Linked DNA regions of Cellvibrio sp. PSBB006. The protein of the gene in region 1 binds, or shares a complex with, the protein of each later gene. Links are inferred from orthologs where the notes say so. Each region holds a gene or a part of one and is shown in the gene's direction. Other genes may lie near its edges. The genes, in order: smc and CBR65_RS02695.

Region 1 (8,519 bases):
AAGAGTGGTGTCCTCCATCTCTGCCGGCAGCGGCTGTATAAACCTCCGTACGCGCTGTCGGGCAGAAAATCCTGCGAAAAACACGTTTTGTCTGTGAAACAACCCCGAAGGCGGGGTGTAAAGCGCAGTGCAAGTGTGTAGAATTCTGGCCTTTATGCGGTTGTTGGACTGATCCTTTAGACTGCTCAAAAAATATAACGAAATCAAATAGCTAGCTCGTTGCTTTCACACGGCGATGAAGATCTACCGAGGTTTCGTCAAGTTTGGCTGTTAGCGCCATTTTTTTAAGCAAATTTGATTACAAGAGCGACACGGACATATGCGGCTAAAGTGCATCAAGCTGGCAGGCTTTAAATCCTTCGTTGACCCGACGACGGTTAACTTTCCCAGCAATCTTTGCGCGGTGGTAGGCCCTAACGGTTGTGGCAAATCCAATATTATCGACGCCGTGCGTTGGGTAATGGGTGAATCTTCCGCGAAGAATCTGCGCGGCGAAAACATGACCGACGTTATCTTCAATGGGTCCAGTGGTCGCAAGCCCATCGGCCAGGCCTCCATTGAATTGGTGTTTGACAATAGCGACGGGACTCTCCTCGGCGAATACGCCAGCTTCACCGAAATATCGATCAAACGTAAAGTGACCCGCGACGGGCAAAACCTTTACTATCTCAACGGCGCCAAATGCCGCCGCCGCGATATCACCGACATCTTCCTCGGCACCGGTCTCGGTCCGCGCAGTTACGCCATCATCGAACAGGGCATGATCTCTCGCTTGATTGAAGCCAAGCCGGAAGATCTGCGGGTTTACATCGAAGAAGCGGCAGGCATCTCCAAATACAAGGAGCGTCGCCGTGATACGGAAAACCGTATTCGCCGAACCATGGAAAACCTTGAGCGCCTGACGGACATTCGCGATGAGTTGGAGCGGCAATTGTCCCGCCTGCAGCGTCAGGCCCAGGCGGCTGAAAAATATACTGAATACAAAAAAGAAGAGCGCTTGCTGAAAGCCCAGGTCCAGGCGCTTAAATACCAGCAGCTGGATCAGCAGGCCAAGGTCAAGCAAGAAGCTATCCGGGATCTGGAACTGCGTATGGAGTCGTTCATCACCAATCAGGTGAATAAAGATACCCAGATCGAAAAATATCGCGCGCAGTACACGGAGCTGGGCGACAAATTCAATGAAGTCCAGGGCCGCTACTATGCTATCGGCGCGGACATCGCACGACTGGAGCAAAGCATTCAGCATGCCCAGGAGCGTTCCCGCCAACTGCAAACTGACCTCGACCAGACCAACCGCGACTGTAAGGAAGCGGAAGAAAGTCTGCTGATCGATGCGCAAAAGGCGGAAGCCTGGGAAGCTGAACTGCTGGAACTGGAGCCGGAACTGGAACTGGTCAAGGCCGCTGAAGAAAGCTCCGGCGATGTACTTTTGGCTTCCGAAGAGGCCATGCAGCGCTGGCAAAACGAGTGGGATGCATTCAACCAGCGCGCGGCCGAGCCGCGTCAGAAAGCGGAAGTGCAGCAATCCCGCATTCAACACCTGGAGCAGGTGCAACAGCGCCTGTTGCAGCGCATTGAAAAGCTCAAAGACGAAAAAGCCAATCTGGTCGATGGCTCTGAGGATGACGAGATCGGTCAACTGACTGAGCAATTGGCAGAGTTGGACCTGGCTGCCGATGAGAAACGCAGCCGTGTTGATGCCCTGACCGAGCAACTCGATCAGCAGCGTAACGACAATAATCGCTTTACTAATGAACTCGATCAGGTGCGCAGCAAACTGCAAAGCATGCGCGGCCGCCATGCTTCGTTAGAAGCGCTGCAACAGGCAGCGCTCGGTGAGAAAAACAAAGCCGTTACCCAATGGCTGGAGACCCAACAGCTACTGAACCAGCCGCGCCTTGCCGAAACCCTCAAGGTAGCTGATGGCTGGGATACTGCCCTGGAAACGGTATTGGGCAATACCTTGCAAGCGGTATGTGTCGACAACCTGGATGCGGTCAAGGATGTGCTGGGTAATCTTACCCAGGGCGAACTTGTGCTGTTTGATACCCAGGCCAGCGTCGCCAGCAGCAACGCAAGCAAGGGTAATTTATTGAGCGCCAAGGTCACAGCACCCTGGGATGTGGCCGGTCTGCTGGATGGCATCTATGCGGCGGACGACCTCGTCGCTGCCTTGCAATTGCGTTCGCAACTGTCCGCCCACGAGTCCGTCATCACCAAAGATGGCATCTGGCTCGGTCCACATTGGTTGCGTGTCGCGCGCGACAGTGATGCCAGCTCCGGTGTCATTGCCCGGCGTCAGGAGCTGGAAGAGTTAAACGCGGCCATTGCGGAGGCGGAGGAGCAGGTTGACTCCCTCAGTCAACAATTGGAGCAGGGTCGCGAGTCGCTCAAGCACATTGAACAACAACGGGAAACCCTGCGTCGCGAAGCAGAAGAGCAGGGCCGTCGCTATGGTGAAGTGCGTTCGCAATTGAGTGCCAAGCAAGTGCGCCTGGAGCAGATCAACATGCGGCGCGAGCGTGCCGAGGCGGAAATCCGCGAAGCGCGCGAGCAAATGGAACAGGAAGCCGAACATTTATCCGAAGCGCGGATGATCCTCAGCGAAGCCATCGAGATGATGGAGCAGGACACGGATCAGCGCGAGAAATTGCTGCAAGAGCGCGATAATATTCGTAGCGGTCTGGATCAGGCGCGGCAGCGTGCCCGTCACGACAAAGACAAAGCCCATGAGCTGGCCATGCGCTATCAGTCGGTAAAAACCCAACTCGATAGCATTCGCTTGGGTATTGGTCGCCTGCGTGAGCAGACAGCGCGGTTGCAGGAACGGCGCGAGCAACTCACCTTATCCCTGAGCGATAACCGCGATCCTATCGAAGAATACAAACTTGAGTTGGAGGCTTGTCTCTCCAAACGTTTGTCAGTGGAAGCGGCATTGACAGAAGCGCGCCGCGAACTGGAGACGGTTGAGCATGAGCTGCGCAATGTTGAACAGGCGCGCAACCGGGCAGAGCAGGAAGTACAGGCTGTGCGTTCGCACCTGGAGCAGGAGCGTCTTGCTGCACAAATGTTTGAGGTTCAGCGTGCGGGTATTGCCCAACAACTGGAAGAAGATAATCTCGACCTCCAACAACTTCTAGCAGAGATGCCTGAAGGTTCCGAGATCAAACCACTGGAAGAAGAACTTGAAAGTGTTGCGGGCAGAATCAATCGTCTGGGCCCGATTAATCTTGCGGCTATCGACGAATACAAAACGGAATCCGAGCGTAAGAATTATCTGGATGCACAGAATGCCGATTTGATGGAGGCACTGGAAACTCTGGAAAACGCGATCAAACGTATTGATCGTGAAACCCGCACCCGCTTCAAGGAAACCTTTGACCAGGTCAACAAAAGTTTGCAGGAACTGTTTCCCAAAGTGTTCGGCGGCGGCCATGCCTACCTGGAACTTACCGGAGAGGATTTACTCGATACCGGTATTGCGATCATGGCGCGCCCGCCAGGCAAACGTAATAGCACCATTCATTTGCTTTCCGGTGGAGAAAAAGCACTCACGGCTATTGCGCTGGTTTTCTCCATCTTCCGCCTGAACCCGGCACCTTTCTGTATGCTGGACGAAGTGGACGCACCTCTGGATGACGCCAACGTCGGTCGCTACGCGCGTATGGTTGAAGAGATGTCTGAACACGTGCAATTTATTTACATCACGCATAACAAGATTGCGATGGAGATGGCCCACCAGCTGATGGGTGTCACCATGCATGAACCCGGTGTTTCGCGTCTGGTTACCGTGGACGTTGACGAGGCGGCAGAACTGGCAGCTATATAACAGCTGCCGGGATTCCACCAGAACCAGTTGCGATTTTATAGATTGAATCTTATCAACGGATAACATCATGCAAGAATGGGTAACCGTCATCATTGTGCTTCTCATCCTCGCGATTTTGCTGGATGGTGTACGGCGCATGCGAATCAATCAGCGGGATAAAATTCGTATGTCCCGCTCCATCCACAAACAGGGCGGCGCTGAAGCAACCAAAGAATACACCAGTGAATTGCCTAACGGCGGTGCCCGTGTTGTGGGTTATCGTGAAGTACCGCAAGGCTCTACTGTTCGCCCACCGCGCAAGCCAGCTGTCCCCGCTAATGCGACGCGTGAGCAACGTCGCGCGCCGGAACAAACCCGACTGAATCTTGATGAAGCTGTGCCCTTGCTGATGGAATCCGTATCCGAAGATGTCCTGATGCGCGATCAAAAAGACGAGCAGGATGCGGTTGCGAAAGTACGTTCAGATAATCAGCGCATCAGTGATCAGCAGCGTATCGAGCCAACATTTTCCGCGCTCGATGGCGAAGAACCCTATGGCAGTGCCACTAATAGCAACTCTCGCACCGCGCAATCTCATCACGATGACGATCATGACGATTATCACTTTGCCGAACGCGGTAGCGAAAGCGATGAACTGGACTACATTGAAACAGATAATCGCGAAGATGACGAATATCCCGACGAGCATGATGCTGAAACAGATGATGTCGATGATGATTACGCCGATGACTACGACGGCGAAGATTATGATGGCGAAGACTACGACGATGACGACGATTATGATGAGGACTACGATGAGTCTGAGGAGGCCCCGGTTTCAACCCAGCCTCCTCAAGAACCGGAAGAAGTCCTGATCATCAATGTGATGTCGATGAAAGGCGAGTTTTTTAATGGTGCGGCACTGTTGGACATCATCCTTAAATGCGGCATGCGCTATGGCGATATGAATATTTTCCATCGCTACAGTGACAATAAAGGCGAGGGCGCCTTGTTATTCAGCATGGCGAATATGGTCAAACCCGGCACCTTCGATCTTGATGCGATGGACAACTTTGAAACACCGGGAGTCAGTCTATTCATGACCTTGCCGATCAATGCCGACAGCATGGCATCTTTTGATTTAATGGCGGATACGGCGCGCGCTATCGCCGAAACCCTCGGCGGTGAACTTAAAGATGAACAGCGCAGTGTTATGACACGGCAAACTATCGAACACTGCCGGCAACGCATTCGCGATTATGAACTGAAAAAACTGTCGCGCAGTCGCCACTAAGCCGACAGCTTTTATTGCACAAGGATGTGTGAAAAACCTTTTGTACAGCCTCTCGGAAGCGCACTACCCATGTCGACACCCGCTCCCAATATTGTCACTGAAGCCGAGCAATTGCGCGCAGAGATTCACGACCACAATTATCGCTACTACGCCCTTGATGAGCCGCAAGTGCCGGATGCGGAATATGACCGCCTGATGCTGCGCCTGCGTGAAATCGAAAGCCAATACCCACAACTGATTACGCCAGATTCACCCACACAACGGGTTGGGGCGGCGCCACTCAGTGCCTTCGCGACTGTACAGCATGAAATGCCCATGTTGTCTCTCGATAACGCGTTCAGTGATGAAGAACTCATCAACTTTAATCGCCGGATTCAGGAGCGGTTAAAGCATACCGATCACATCGAATTTGCCTGTGAAGTCAAGCTGGATGGCATTGCCGTCAGCCTGTTGTATCGCGATGGCATCCTCGTGCGCGGCGCAACGCGCGGCGATGGCGCACGCGGCGAAGACATTACCCAGAATGTGCGTACGATTGATTCCATTCCGCTACGGTTACGCGGCACAGGTTTTCCTTCAGTACTGGAAGTGCGCGGCGAGATTTACATGCCCAAATCCGGTTTTGAAAAAATGAACAACCAGGCGCGGGAGAAAGGTGAAAAACTTTTTGTGAATCCGCGCAATGCCGCAGCGGGAAGCCTGCGTCAATTGGACCCGCGTATTACGGCATCCCGCCCGCTGGAAATGTGTGCCTACAGCGTCGGACTTGTCGACGGCGTGCCGGCTGAACATCCCTGGCCAACCCGCCACAGCGATATTCTTTATGCGTTACGCGACTGGGGTTTCCTGATCAACCGTGAAATGGTCGTGGCAAAAGATATCGATGAATGTATTGCGTATTACCGCAAGATTCAGGATAAACGCATGTCGTTGACCTACGACATTGACGGTATTGTCTTTAAAGTTAATCAGCGTGAGCTGCAAGAAAAATTAGGTTTTATCTCCCGCGCGCCGCGCTGGGCCATTGCCTATAAATTTCCTGCCCAGGAAGAAATGACCCAGTTGCTTGATGTGGAATTCCAGGTAGGGCGCACCGGGGCAGTGACACCTGTAGCCCGCTTGCAACCCGTGTTTGTCGGTGGCGTAACCGTATCCAATGCGACCTTGCACAATCGTGATGAGATCCAGCGACTGGGTTTGAAGATCGGTGATACGGTGATTGTGCGCCGTGCCGGTGATGTGATTCCGCAAATCGTCGGTATTGTCGACACCAAACGTCCCGAAAACGCGCGCGACGTTGTCTTTCCAGACCATTGCCCGGTGTGTGGCTCGCCGGTTGAAACGGTGCCTGGCGAAGCTGTGGCTCGTTGTGATGGTGGTTTGATTTGTCCGGCACAACGCAAAGAAGCGATCAAGCATTTTGCTTCGCGCAAAGCCATGGATGTCGAAGGGCTGGGCGACAAACTGGTCGAGCAATTGGTGGATCAGGGCTATATCAAAGCGGTTGCGGACCTGTATCAGCTGACGCGCGAGCAACTCGCTGGCCTGGAGCGGATGGGTGAAAAATCAGCCGATAATTTATTAAATGCATTGGAAAAAAGTAAGCAAACCACGCTGGAAAAATTTATCTATGCGTTGGGCATTCGTGAAGTCGGTGAAGCAACCGCACGTAATCTCGCGTTACATTTTGGCAACTACGCTGCTTTATCAAATGCCACGGAAGATGCTCTGCAAGAAGTGGCGGATGTCGGCCCGGTGGTTGCTCATTTTGTGGCAGAATTTTTCCAGCAGGAACACAACCGTGAGGCCGTTACTGCTCTAAAAGCGGCGGGTGTAACCTGGGAAGATCGCGATCAGCCGGTGAATACCGCTGATTTGCCACTGAAAGGTTTAACCTACGTATTGACCGGTACCTTGGAAGCCATGAGTCGCGATGATGCAAAGGCACATCTGTTGGCATTGGGAGCCAAGGTCGCGGGCAGCGTATCGGCGAAAACAGATTACGTGGTGGCGGGGCCCGGCGCTGGCTCCAAATTGCAAAAAGCAGAAGAATTGAATATCCCGGTACTGGACGAGGCGGGTTTACTCGCCCTATTACAACAACACCAACGGGCGGTCTGATGCATATCAAAACGATTTTGGTTGGGCTCTTGGTTATCAGCGGCTTTTTACTGGGCGGTTGCGCTAACGTGCCGCCGGCAAAACCCAATAATATTTGCGATATCTTTGACGATAAGTCGGATTGGTACAAATACGCACGCAAGTCGGAAAAACGCTGGGGCTCCACCATTCCGGTGATGATGGCCATCATGTATCAGGAATCGCAGTTTGTGCACAATGCGCGGACTAAACGCACGAAAATCCTGTGGGTGATTCCTGGGCCACGTAAAAGCAGTGCCTTCGGTTATGCGCAGGTGAAAAACGAAACCTGGTACGAATACCAAAAAAGCAGCGGCAATAACTGGTCGCGCCGCGATCGCTATCAGGATGCTGTTGATTTTATCGGCTGGTACAACGCGCAAAGTCAAAAACGCAGCAAAATCCGTTTGAATGACGCTTACAATCTTTATCTGGCGTATCACGAAGGGCACGGCGGTTTTAATCGCGGAACCTACAAGAAAAAAACCTGGTTACGTAACACCGCCCAGCAAGTCGCCAATCGCGCCGCCATGTACTCGCGTCAATTACCGCAGTGTGAGGGTCGCTTGAAGGGCCCCTGGTGGTGGCCGTTTTAACGTTGTTAATAGATAGATGTTCGTTGATAGCACTTCATTGGAGCTTCTATGGATCAAGAGTCAATTGTGTATGGTTGTATCAAAGACGGTTCACCTTTGATGGGTAATGCTGAGCGCATTCGCATTAATCGTGAGGCCATGTTGTCCTTACCTCATGCGGATGAATGGCCATTTTTATCGCAGGAAATGTTTTCCATTCCACAGATCGAAATGCCGACCAGCAGTTATCAAACGGAGGTCATGCATTTCGGTGCTTCCTATAAAGCGGTGGAGTATGAGTGGGATCAGTGGATCGCTCAATTTGAATCCCTGCTGAGCAGGATGTACTGGGTGTCTGCCACGGTGCATCTGGAAACCGAATTGTCGGGCACCCATACCTTTACCTGGGAATCGCAAAGCAGTTATCACAAACCCGGCTCCGGCGATATGCGGGTACGCTGTGAATGGAGCCACGAGGGTTCGTTAAGTTTTTAATTTTAGGTAGAACGCATCATGACTGAAAAAAACCGGTTCACGCCCGAATTTCGTTTTCGTCGTTTACGCCAGTCGACCGCTGTGCGGCAACTGGTGCGTGAAACGCAGTTGACGATGAACGACTTTATCCTGCCGATATTTGTGGAGGAGGGCATTAGTGAACCGGTGGCTATCTCCAGTATGCCGGGCGTGGTGCGTTACCCCGAAG
Region 2 (11,549 bases), 470 kb from region 1 along the record:
CACCCCAGTCCGAGCTGTATTGGCGAGGACTGGTATTCTCCCATTTCGACGGGCGCCGCTGGTCGCAGTCGAACGCTCAGATATCCCGCGCCAACATTAACTGGCAGGAACAGGAGCGGGCTGATTGGCGCGATGAGCTGCGGTATGAGGGGAGAGAGTATCGTTATCAAGTCATTATCGAGCCAACACAGCAACCCTGGTTGCTTTCCTTGACGGCACCTCAGCAATGGGACAGTGAGGCGGGATTAACCCAAGAACTAAACCTGCAACGCAAAAGGCCTATTACCCAACGTATCCAGTATCGCATCACATCGTCTTTGGCTTTCAGCTACCAAGCGGATCAATTGGAGGATTGGCAACGACGGCAAGCGCTGCAATTACCTGGTGGTAGTAACCCGCGTACCCGGGAAATTGCCGAACAATGGCAACGGGAGGCAGGTTCGGCGGAAGCTCTGATTGAGCGGTTACTACAGCATTACAATGCCAGCTTTCGTTATACCCTTCAGCCTCCCATCCTTGGCCAGGAAAGTGTGGATGAGTTTCTTTGGCAGACTCAGAAGGGTTTTTGCGAACACTTTGCCAGTAGTTTTGTATTCTTTATGCGCGCCGCCGGTATACCCGCTCGAGTTGTCGTGGGGTACCAAGGCGGTGAATACAATCCCCTGGAGAATTATTACGCCGTGCGTCAGCGTGAGGCGCATGCCTGGAGCGAGGTATGGTTGCCGGGACGCGGCTGGGTCAGGATTGATCCGACGGCAGCCGTGGCGCCTGAACGCATAGAGCAGGGGGTAGATTTTTCATTAGAGGAAGAAGATATCCAACTACTCGACAATTCCTTCGTGAGCGGGATTTCGCTACTCAATACCCTGCGCTTGCGGTGGGAGGGTTTTAATTATCTCTGGAGCCGCTGGGTTCTGGGATACAACGCTGAAACACAGGGCGCATTCCTTGAGCGCTTGCTCGGTGGTATGGATATCTGGCGCATTGCGTTGTTTGTTTTGGTGGCGGGTGCACTGATCATCGGTGCCATTATGCTGTTTCTGTTGTGGGGGCAGCGCAAGCGGTACCATTATCCAGCAGATCGTTACTATCAACGCTTTTGTAATAAGTTGGCCCGTTCCGGGTTCTCCCGGCAGCCGGGCGAAGCACCGCGAGATTTTGCGCAGCGGGTGTCGCAGCAGCGACCAGATTTATCGACACCTTTGTATACCATCACCGAACTTTACGAATGGGCCAGCTATGCGGGCAATCAAGCTGCATTGGTTGATCTTAAGCGTGCCGTTACACGTTTTGTGGTTCGACCCGGCCTTTCCTCCTGATTCACCATAATGGGCATCAACAGGGCGCATGCACACTTGCTTGCGCATATATTGTGCTTCTTATTATTGATGTGCATTTTTATTGTGCATTCATATGGATAGCTGTCTTATTTTGGTGCGATCCTGGGGCCGTTATTCATCCTCGTATCTTGCAAGTCTTTGAATTTAAATAAATTATTGATTTGGCGTAATTCTTGCTGAGCCGAATTATCTGCACAAAACTGTTGCGGAATTATGAGGTTTGCACCTCGTTTAACCAAAATATCAATCGATAAAACCCATTTGTTGACAACTTGTCAGGTTATTCAACCTTATCGCTATCGTTGGTGATTCAAAGTGGGGCATTTATGGTGATCTTACAGCTCGCTGCTAGCAGATGAGCATACAACTATAAGGAGTGATCATGAAAAACGTCGCCCGTGCGCTTTTCTCTTTCTCAACCCTCGCCGCCATCCTCATGGCTGCTCCCGCCGCCTGGGCTCTGGACGGCGTTGACGGGGCCAACACGGCCTGGATACTCACTGCCACCGCTCTGGTGTTATTCATGACCTTGCCCGGCCTGTCATTGTTTTACGGTGGTCTGGTGCGGGTCAGAAACGTGTTATCTGTATTAATGCAATGTTTTGCCATCGCCTGCTTGATGTCGTTGTTGTGGATGATTGCCGGCTATAGCCTCAGTTTCGGTGATGGCAACGCTTATATCGGTGACTTCAGCAAAGTATTTCTGGCTTCGGTCGGTGAGGATGCCTTGTGGGGCGACATTCCCGAGAGTCTATTCGCCACCTTTCAAATGACCTTTGCCATTATTACGCCGGCATTGATCGTGGGCGCCTTTGCCGAGCGCATGAAGTTTTCTTCCATGTTGCTGTTTTCCGCGCTCTGGTTATTCGCCGTGTATGTACCGGTATGCCATTGGGTGTGGAGCGGTAATGGCTGGCTATTCAATATGGGGCTGCTGGATTTTGCCGGTGGTACGGTGGTGCATATTACTGCTGGTGTCGCCGCCCTGGTGGCAGCGCTGGTTATGGGTAATCGCAGCGGCTTTCCGACGACGCCCATGCCACCGCATAACATGACCATGACCGTCACTGGCGCAGGCATGCTCTGGGTCGGTTGGTTTGGTTTTAACGCGGGCAGTGCACTGGCAGCGAATGGCAATGCCACCATGGCGATGCTGGTCACACATATCTCCGCAGCGGCCGGCTCCCTGGCCTGGATGACCATCGAATGGATCAAATTCCGTAAGCCCAGCGTCCTGGGTATTGTGACCGGCATGGTCGCTGGTTTGGGAACCATCACCCCGGCCTCGGGTTATGTTGGCCCGGGCGGTGCTTTGATTATCGGTTTGTGTGCCGGTGTGGTGTGTTTCTTTATGACGCAATTGATCAAGCGTGTGTGGAAGATCGACGATTCGCTCGATGTGTTTCCAGTCCACGGTGTCGGCGGTGTTCTGGGGACTATCCTGGCTGGCATATTTGCTTCTACCGAACTGGGTGTATTCAGCGGCCAAGGTTTTGCGGAAGGAATTAACAGCATCGGTGAACAATTGGGCGTTCAGTTTATCGGCGTGATCGTCACTTTTGTTTATACCGCTGTGGTCACCTATATTTTGCTGAAGATCACGGGTGTATTGACCGCTGGTTTACGAGTAACCAAAGAAGAAGAGATGGTGGGGCTCGATATCAGCTTGCACGAAGAGGATGGTTATAAGCTTTAATACAGGCGCATAAAAAAACGCCATGGCAGCCGGCGGTTGTCATGGCGTTTTGTTTTCCGGGGATCGCATTCTCATTAGCGAAAAGCAATCAATGCTGCCGTCACGGCAACATTCAGGGATTCCACGCCGTTATTCATCGGAATGCGCACGCGCTGGTTGCAGAGTTTTTCAACCTCTTGCGATACACCTTCAGTCTCATTGCCTAATACATAAATACACGCGCTCTTCGGGTGAAAGTCTTTCAGGGTCTCAGACGCATGGGATGAGAGGCAACAGATATCCACGCCGCGTTGTTGAAAATCCTTGAGCGCACTTGCCAGGCTATTACAACGCAATATCGGCGCACGAAACAAGGTGCCGGCACTGGCTTTGATGACCAGTGGGTCAATCTGCGCACTGCCTTTTTGTGGCAATAAAATGCCATTGATATTTCCCGCGCAGGCTGAGCGGATAATCATGCCCAGATTCTGCGGGTTATTGACGCCGTCCAGTGCCAGTAAGGTGAAAGACGTTGATGGGCTTTCCTTGATAAATGCTTCGTAGGTTTTGTAGCCGCGCAGTTCCAGATCAGCTGCTACGCCCTGATCCTGTTTCGCATTTTTGGATATACGCGATAGCGCTGCGCGCGAGTGATAAACAATCTCAGCGCCTTTTTCCTGCGCTATAGCGATGATGTCATCAAGAATATCTGCCGACTTATTGCTGTCTGCCAAATGCAGACGATAAATGCCTACCGCTGGGTCTTGTAAGGCTTCAAGCACAGGCTTGCGGCCGTATACGGTGAGCAGATTTTCAAAAAAACGTTTTTTGTCGCGGTAGGTTTCGCTATCGGTTTTGTTCATGGAGGCTATAGGGGTGTAAGTGATCGGGATGCGGATTATATCCCGATCAGGGTGTGTGACGTGAAAGATTCAGCAGCGCTTTTGTTCTTGCAGCGATTCTTATTTTAAAACAGGTTAATCAATACCGCACATAGCGCGCTTCATCGTTGTGCATTAACGCGTGCAAAATTAATCGTCGATTGATAAGACCCACCAGTTTGCCATTGACTACCACCGGGTAGTTTTTAGGTTTGTTCAACAACATGGTTTCAGCTATTTCAAGAATTGACGTGTCCGGTGTGACGGTCAGAACATCCTTGCGCATGATGCTGGTGACGGGGGGCGGCTCATCACAGAAAAACGCGCTATTAAGCATCTCCTTTATGCAATCCTGTTCTGACACGAAGCCAACAACTTGCCGGTTTGCATCAATAACCGGCGCGCCGGTGAGGTTGTTGGTGAGCAGGTGATCAACGACTTGTTCTACATTGGCGGAGACGAGAATGGCGTGCGCATTATGCTGCATATAATCTTTGACAAGAATGGATGGCATTGCGTGATCCTCCACTGAGTACTCAGTTAAAAGCTTAGACCACAACCGCGTACATTTCCGCCGTAATTCAAGTCTTTGTTATACGTCCTCACATAATGTTTTGTAGGCACGCACGGCTTTGTCCAATCCCATCGCGATGGCGTCGACAGTTAATGCGTGGCCGATAGACACTTCCAGCAAGTCAGGGACCATTCGAAACATGGGCAGGTTTTGCAGATTCAGGTCATGTCCGGCATTCAGGCCGATACCGATTTTTTGTGCGTGAACAGCGGCATCAAAATAGCGTTTGAAAAGCACGTCGAATTCAGCATCTTGATGCTTGAATGCTTCGGCATAAGGGCCGGTGTACAACTCGATACGGTCTGCACCTATATCCTTGGCCAAACTGATTTGGTCGATGTCCGGGTCCATAAACAGGCTGACACGTACCCCGATGTCCTGCAATTCCCGGATCAAAGGGCGCAATTGCGCGCCGGACCTATGCAAATCAAAACCGTGATCTGAAGTTAATTGATCATTGTTATCGGGTACCAGCGTGCATTGGTGTGGTCGCGTATCACGCACCAATTTAATAAAGCCAGGAAAGCTTCCCATCGATTCCGCGTAAGGATTACCTTCGATATTAAATTCGATGGTGCCTTTGTCGCGTACCAGTTCTGACAACACATAGACATCGCCGGGACGAATGTGTCGTTGGTCCGGGCGCGGGTGAACCGTCAGGCCGTCAGCACCAGCGGCGAGACAGATCTCGGCATGACTCACCAGGTCGGGGTAATTGCCCGGACGAGAGTTACGAATTAAGGCAATCTTATTCAGGTTAACGCTTAATGCTGTGCGGCTCATGAGCGTGGCACCAGCGCGTCACTGACATTGTTGTTTTTCAGTGGGTCTTTCCTTTCCGTTTGACCTGTTGCACTTTGATTGCTTTTGTCCAGGCGCGTAGCGCTGAGGATGCGCACTGCATAATTGGGCGCGTCGGGAAAAGCGCGGAACATCCCGCGTGGCTCAGCCACAATTTTTTCTACAACATCCATGCCTTCCACGACCTTACCGAAAACGGCGTAACCGGGTTTATTTTCTTTGGCATCCAATGAAGGATTGGCTCGCAGGTTAATAAAAAATTGCGAGGTGGCGCTGTCGGGATCGTTAGTGCGGGCCATTGACAGGGTTTTATAGTCGTTCTTTAAACCGTTATTGGATTCATTCTTTATTGGATCGCGGGTGGCTTTCCCCGCAAATTCAAAATTCATACCGCCGCCCTGAACCACAAAACCGGGAATGACGCGATGAAAGATGGTGCCGTCATAAAATTTACTGTCGACGTACGCAAGGAAATTTGCCACGGTGATCGGCGCTTCCTTCGGATAAAGTTCTATCACAATAGTGCCCAGATCGGTTTTTAAAGACACCTGAGGGTTTTGTTGTGCAGCCACCAGTGAAGACACCAGACTTAGCAGCAAAATTGCCATTGTTTTTTGCATAACCTTGTAACTCATTAGTAATCTCCACATCTCACATCAACGCCATTCTGACTGCCGCTTGCGTTTGCCCAGCGCTTGTAACAGGAAAGACAAAATGACCCCACAAATTAACAAGCCCGCACCATATACCCACTGGTTGTAGCGCTCAGCATCGCGCAATTGCTCGTTCTCCGCTTGCAATACATCCACTCGCGTTTGTAACAACTGATTATTTTCGTGGATACGCTGGTTTTCTTGCTCCAGATCCACTGCCGCAGCGGAGGTTTGACGCAGGCTCTCTGTGTTCTCTATTAGCGCTTGATATTCCTGCTGCAAGGTTTCATGTTCGACCTGTAATTGATCGTGTGCTTTTTGGCGTTCCAGAGCTTCTTTCGCCGAGGATGAGGCTTTAGCCAATTGGGCATTGACCCGCTCAAGCTTAATGGCCGCTGTCGGTTCATTAATCAGGTGCTGGGTACGAATCCAACCTTGTACCCCATCGGTTGTCTCCACCAATGCCCAGGCGTCATTGCTCGCGTCCTGTTCTTCGCGAACCAGACGCAAACGTGTTCCGCTGGTCAGCGCCGCCTTTACGACTTCCGTGTTGTTACTCATGCCGGCACGTAGCGGCACATACATCACGTCAGAAATGTAGCGCACATTGGCTTGCGCAAACACATTCAGTGAAACCACCACCGAGATCAGTGAGCAAATCAAAGCCAGGCGCATTGATGGCGGAATAAGCAGGTTTTTTTTCACGGCGATTCAGTTCCTGTTGTCAGCGAGGTGAAGATGATGTGTTATGGCAAAACTTTTTTAAACGGCTTGACGATAACCTTTTGGTAAACCCCGGCTGCTACATAGGGGTCGGCGGCGGCCCAGGCTTCGGCATCCTGTAAGGATGGAAATTCAGCCACAATCAAACTGCCACTAAAGCCGGCATCGCCGGGGTTATCGGAATCGATCAAGGGGTGTGGTCCAGCCAGTACAAGACGCCCGGCATCTTTAAGTGCTTGCAGGCGCGCAAGGTGATCCGGGCGCGCACTTTTGCGTAAAGCCAAACTGTCGGTAACGTCTTCGCTGATGATGGCGTAAAGCATGGTTGTTCCTTACATAAAAAATTAGTTGGCCGAAAAGAGTCAGTTGGCGCTGCCATCGTTGATAATGTCTTCGAGCGTCAGTTGGGTAAGCCGATGAATATTGCGGAACAGGTAATACATTGCTCCCATCATGAAGATGGTGACCGGCAGTGCAATAACTGGAAAGCTGAGCGCTGTCATCTTGCCCAGCTCCGCATTGAAGGCTTCGGTGCCTGGCGCACTGACCACCAACATCTTCGCCAGGATATAGTTCAGTGCGGATGATAAAAAGAACGAACCGGCGACCAGAAAGGAAGCGTTTTTCAAGGTTTTTTCGAAGGCTGCTTCGGTGCCGTTTTGCTTGAGCGCCGCCGCAATCTTGTCGACCTTCAGAACGGTGTCGTTGTAGAGAAAGGTTTTGACGAGAGGATAGGGTGTTTTAATCGAAATCAATGTCACAAGGCCGATCAGGCCGGGGATGGCGGCTTCCTTGATCGCAATATATTGCGGGTCCAGTTGCAGCAGGCTGATGCCGCCGGTAAGCAGCACGCTGATAAAACCCAGCGCTGAGAAAATATTAAATTTGCGATTGATGAAAAAGTCGCGCAAACCGTAAGTAATCGGAAAGGCGAGCGCAACCACCACGGCCCACTGTGTCCCCAAATGCTGTTCGCCGCTGAGTTTCATCAGGATCAAGGTGGGAATCACAATATTCAACAGAATATTGAACAGCAGGTTTTCTTTTTTCGGTTTGCGCGCGTTGGTTTTATCCGGCGAACCCGTGGTATTTGGAGAAGAGTTGTCGGAATTCACGGTATTTTCCACTTTGTTGTCAGAAACGGTTTCAGTCATTGTCATTACCGGTGTCATAATAGGTTGCGTCATAACAAGCTTTGTCCCTTGTTATTGACCTGATCCGCCTCCTGCTTCCATCCCTGTGTACCACTAGACGTGTAAGGAATTCGGTTTGATTTTTGATCTTCACTGTCACAGTAATCAGTCGGACGGTATTTTAAGCCCTGATGCCTTGTTGTCGAGGGCTAAAGCGAAAGGCGTCGACGTACTGGCGTTGACAGATCACGATACCATAGCCGGTTTGGCGAGCGCCCGGCAAGCGGCCAGTCAACAAGGTGTGCAGCTTATCAATGGAATCGAATTTTCCAGCCAGTGGGGCCGGAATGGCGCGCATATTGTGGGACTGGGTGTAGATACTGCAAGTTCCTCATTACGAGATGCCATTACCGCTCAACAGGATGCCCGTACCCAACGCGCGCTGGCGATTGCAGAACGCCTGCAAAAAGCCGGCTTTTCCGATGCGCTGGAGGGCGCGCAAACCTTGGCTGGTGATGCGTTGGTGGGGCGCCCTCATTTTGCCCAATGGTTAGTGAATATCGGTGCTGTAGCTAATATGAATGCGGCATTCAAGAAATATCTCGGTGCCGGAAAGCCTGCCGATGTGAAATATCAGTGGCCTGTGATGTCCACTGTTATTGAATGGATTCACGCTGCGGCAGGGGTTGCGGTGTTAGCGCACCCCTGCAAATATGATCTGACGCGAACCAAGATGTGCGCGCTGATCGGTGACTTTGCCGCTGCTGGGGGCGATGCGTTGGAAGTTATCAGCGGTCAACAGGCTGCCGGCGTCGCAGAGGATCTAGCGCGTATCGCTGAAGCGAATCAACTTTATGCATCTTGCGGCAGTGATTTTCATATGCCCGACCAACCCTGGCAGGAATTGGGCAATTTCGGTGTATTACCCACGCGTTGCCGCCCGGTATGGCAGCTGTTGGGATTTCAAGCGTAAGCTGCGTCAAGCAGCCGGCAAACACAATAGACAAGAAGAAATGTAAGGAGTAACTGTGGCGCAGTTTTTTCAGATTCACCCTGATAACCCGCAAGCCCGCCTGATCACTCAGGCGGTAGATATTATCCGTAAAGGTGGGTTGGTTGCCTATCCGACGGATTCTGCCTACGCGGTGGGCTGCCACATTGGCGACAAGATGGCGCTGGATCGCATCCGTGCTATGCGTCAACTCGATAAACATCACAACTTCACCCTGATGTGCCGCGACCTTTCAGAGCTGGCGACTTATGCCCGTGTTGATAATCGGGTTTTTCGGTTATTGAAAAACCATACGCCCGGACCTTATACCTTCATTCTGGAGGGCACCGCCGAAGTGCCACGTCGTTTGATGCACCCTAAACGCAAAACCATCGGATTGCGTGTTCCCGACAACAAGATTGCGCTGGCCTTGATGGAAGAGCTGGGCGAACCTCTGATGACCAGCAGCCTGCTCCTGCCCGGGGATGAATTTCCCCTGAGCGACCCTTACGACATTCGCGATACGCTGGAGCATCACGTTGAACTGGTTATTGATGGCGGCTATTGCGGCATAGAGCCCACCACCGTCATCGACCTGACCGGGGATACACCGGAACTGATTCGCCAGGGTAAAGGTGATTTCTCAGATTTCGCTGCTAATTAATTGATTTTAAATGCTTGTTAGGGATTTCCCGCGGTGCTGTCACCACTGCGTAATAATGGCTATAATGCCCCCCTCAATCCGCCCGGGGTGTGTAGTTTTTTGTCGTTTCGGGCGCTTCCGTGGTTAATGTGGATCTCTCTTTGTGAATAATCCTATCAGCGATACCCTCGACGAGGCTGGCGAAGTGACGACCGATTCGTCTTCCACGCCGCCTGCGCCCGAAGCGCAACCGGGAGATAGCCACGGAACTCCTCATCGCCCCAGTCAGGCTGAAATGCCTTTTGCCATGGTTCACGGCAAGGCCTATACCCAGTTACCTCAGGATCTCTACATCCCGCCGGATGCTCTTGAGGTTTTCCTCGAAGCCTTCGAGGGGCCATTGGATTTACTGCTCTATCTGATCCGGCGCCAGAACATCGATATCCTCGATATCAATGTCTCTGAAATCACCAGTCAATACATGGCCTATGTGGACCTCATGGAAGCGCACCAGTTTGAATTGGCTGCCGAATATCTGGTGATGGCAGCGATGTTGGCGGAAATTAAATCGCGCATGTTGCTGCCGCGTTCGGCGGAAGAAGAGGAAGAGGGTGAAGATCCCCGCGCTTCATTGATTCGCCGTTTGCAGGAATATGAGCGCTTCAAACAGGCTGCTGAAGATGTAGATAAGTTGCCGCGCATCGGACGCGATGTCTATCAGGCTACCGCCCAGGCACCGGACCGTAACCTTACGCGCCCGGAGCCGGATGTTGAATTGCAGGAACTCCTACTGGCACTGTCCGAGGTGCTGCGGCGTGCCGATATGTTTGAAAGTCACCATGTATCACGTGAAAAACTCTCCACCCGTGAACGTATGGCCCAGGTACTGGATAAACTGGCGCACAACCATTTTGTTCCTTTTGTCAGTCTGTTCAGGATTGAAGAAGGGCGCCTGGGGGTTGTGGTGACCTTCCTGGCGGTGATGGAATTAATCAAGGAATCGCTGGTAGAAATTGTACAGAGTGAATCTTTTGGACCAATACACGTAAAAGCTCGCATGTCATGACCATAGAAAATACTGACGAAATTACATCGGAACTCGACGAATTCGAGCCGGACAATGAAAACCTGGAAGAGAGCGGTCGCGAAGAAGATCGTGATGAGGACGTGGATGAAGGTAGCGAGGAAGACAGCCCCGCCGTCAACCCCCATTCGCTCTCCGTTGACCAGGAACAATTGCGCAAGATTATCGAAGGTGCGCTGCTCGCAGCAGGTCAGCCGCTGACCGTGGCGCGGCTGCTGGAATTATTTGATGAAAAAGTCGCACCCACCAAAGAAGAGGTATTGGCTGCTTTGCAGGCGATAGAAACCGCTTGTGAGGAGCGCGGCTTCGAGCTGAAAGAAGTCGCGTCCGGTTGGCGTTTCCAGGTGCGTGAGGGGCTTGCTCCCTGGGTCAATCGTATGTGGGAAGAGAAACCGCAAAAATACTCCCGTGCGCTGCTGGAAACCCTGTCGTTGATTGCCTATCGTCAACCGATTACCCGTGGTGATATTGAGGAAATTCGTGGTGTCGCGGTGAGTTCGCACATCATGAAAACATTGATGGAGCGTGAGTGGGTCAAGGTCGTCGGCCATCGCGATGTGCCGGGGCGGCCATCACTTTATGCCACCACACGCCAGTTTCTCGATTACTTCAACCTGAAAAGCCTGGAAGACCTGCCATCCTTAAGCGAAATTCGCGATCTGGATGAAATGAACCCCGTGCTCAATCTGGGTGGCGATGAGGAAGGATTAGGTGAGCCGGATACCGATGCGCCTATCCCGGATAACCCTGACGCTGCTACTGAAGACGCCGCAACCGAAGACAGTCTCGAAGAGTTTGTCGAAGGTGAAGATGCCTTTGAAGTGATTGAAGACTCGCCCCAGGACCTTGTCGATGACAAGGCGACGCTGAGCGACACAACAGACACCAACCCTGCGGCAGACGCCGCGAATGAGGACGAGGAGCCTCGCAACGACTAATCTTGTTGCACTAGCCTATGGTAAAAAATCCCCATCAAGATCCATCCGACAAGCCGCGCAAATCAGGTAAACCGGCAGCGTCCGATCGACCCGTAAACAGCAAGAAAACACGC

What was found.
Region 2: the proteins of smc (region 1) and CBR65_RS02695 are in contact, whole or in part, in a crystal structure (PDB 3ZGX), measured with the Bacillus subtilis proteins. The link is inferred for Cellvibrio sp. PSBB006 from one-to-one orthologs.

What each region holds. Positions count from the first base shown.
Region 1 is NZ_CP021382.1:1,040,312-1,048,830, reverse strand. The notes cover bases 1-4,029. They hold smc (chromosome segregation protein SMC), read left to right. Parts: upstream 1-319; coding sequence 320-3,829; downstream 3,830-4,029. Other genes in these bases: zipA (cell division protein ZipA), read left to right, coding at 3,897-4,029. In the rest of the region: more of zipA, read left to right, coding at 4,030-5,102; NAD-dependent DNA ligase LigA, read left to right, coding at 5,172-7,223; CBR65_RS04275 (transglycosylase SLT domain-containing protein), read left to right, coding at 7,223-7,837; CBR65_RS04270 (hypothetical protein), read left to right, coding at 7,886-8,311; hemB (porphobilinogen synthase), read left to right, coding at 8,330-8,519. UniProt on the Bacillus subtilis protein: Required for chromosome condensation and partitioning.
Region 2 is NZ_CP021382.1:568,157-579,705, forward strand. Bases 8,765-11,549 are described here. They hold CBR65_RS02695 (ScpA family protein), read left to right. Parts: upstream 8,765-9,619; coding sequence 9,620-10,480; downstream 10,481-11,549. Other genes in these bases: CBR65_RS02690 (L-threonylcarbamoyladenylate synthase), read left to right, coding at 8,809-9,435; scpB (SMC-Scp complex subunit ScpB), read left to right, coding at 10,477-11,436. Also shown: CBR65_RS02640 (DUF3488 and transglutaminase-like domain-containing protein), read left to right, coding at 1-1,319; CBR65_RS02645 (ammonium transporter), read left to right, coding at 1,723-3,036; CBR65_RS02650 (RNA methyltransferase), read right to left, coding at 3,111-3,878; CBR65_RS02655 (CBS domain-containing protein), read right to left, coding at 3,997-4,410; CBR65_RS02660 (pyridoxine 5'-phosphate synthase), read right to left, coding at 4,489-5,253; CBR65_RS02665 (peptidylprolyl isomerase), read right to left, coding at 5,250-5,891; CBR65_RS02670 (TIGR04211 family SH3 domain-containing protein), read right to left, coding at 5,928-6,629; CBR65_RS02675 (YciI family protein), read right to left, coding at 6,671-6,970; CBR65_RS02680 (VC0807 family protein), read right to left, coding at 7,010-7,834; CBR65_RS02685 (PHP domain-containing protein), read left to right, coding at 7,917-8,753. UniProt on the Bacillus subtilis protein: Participates in chromosomal partition during cell division. May act via the formation of a condensin-like complex containing Smc and ScpB that pull DNA away from mid-cell into both cell halves.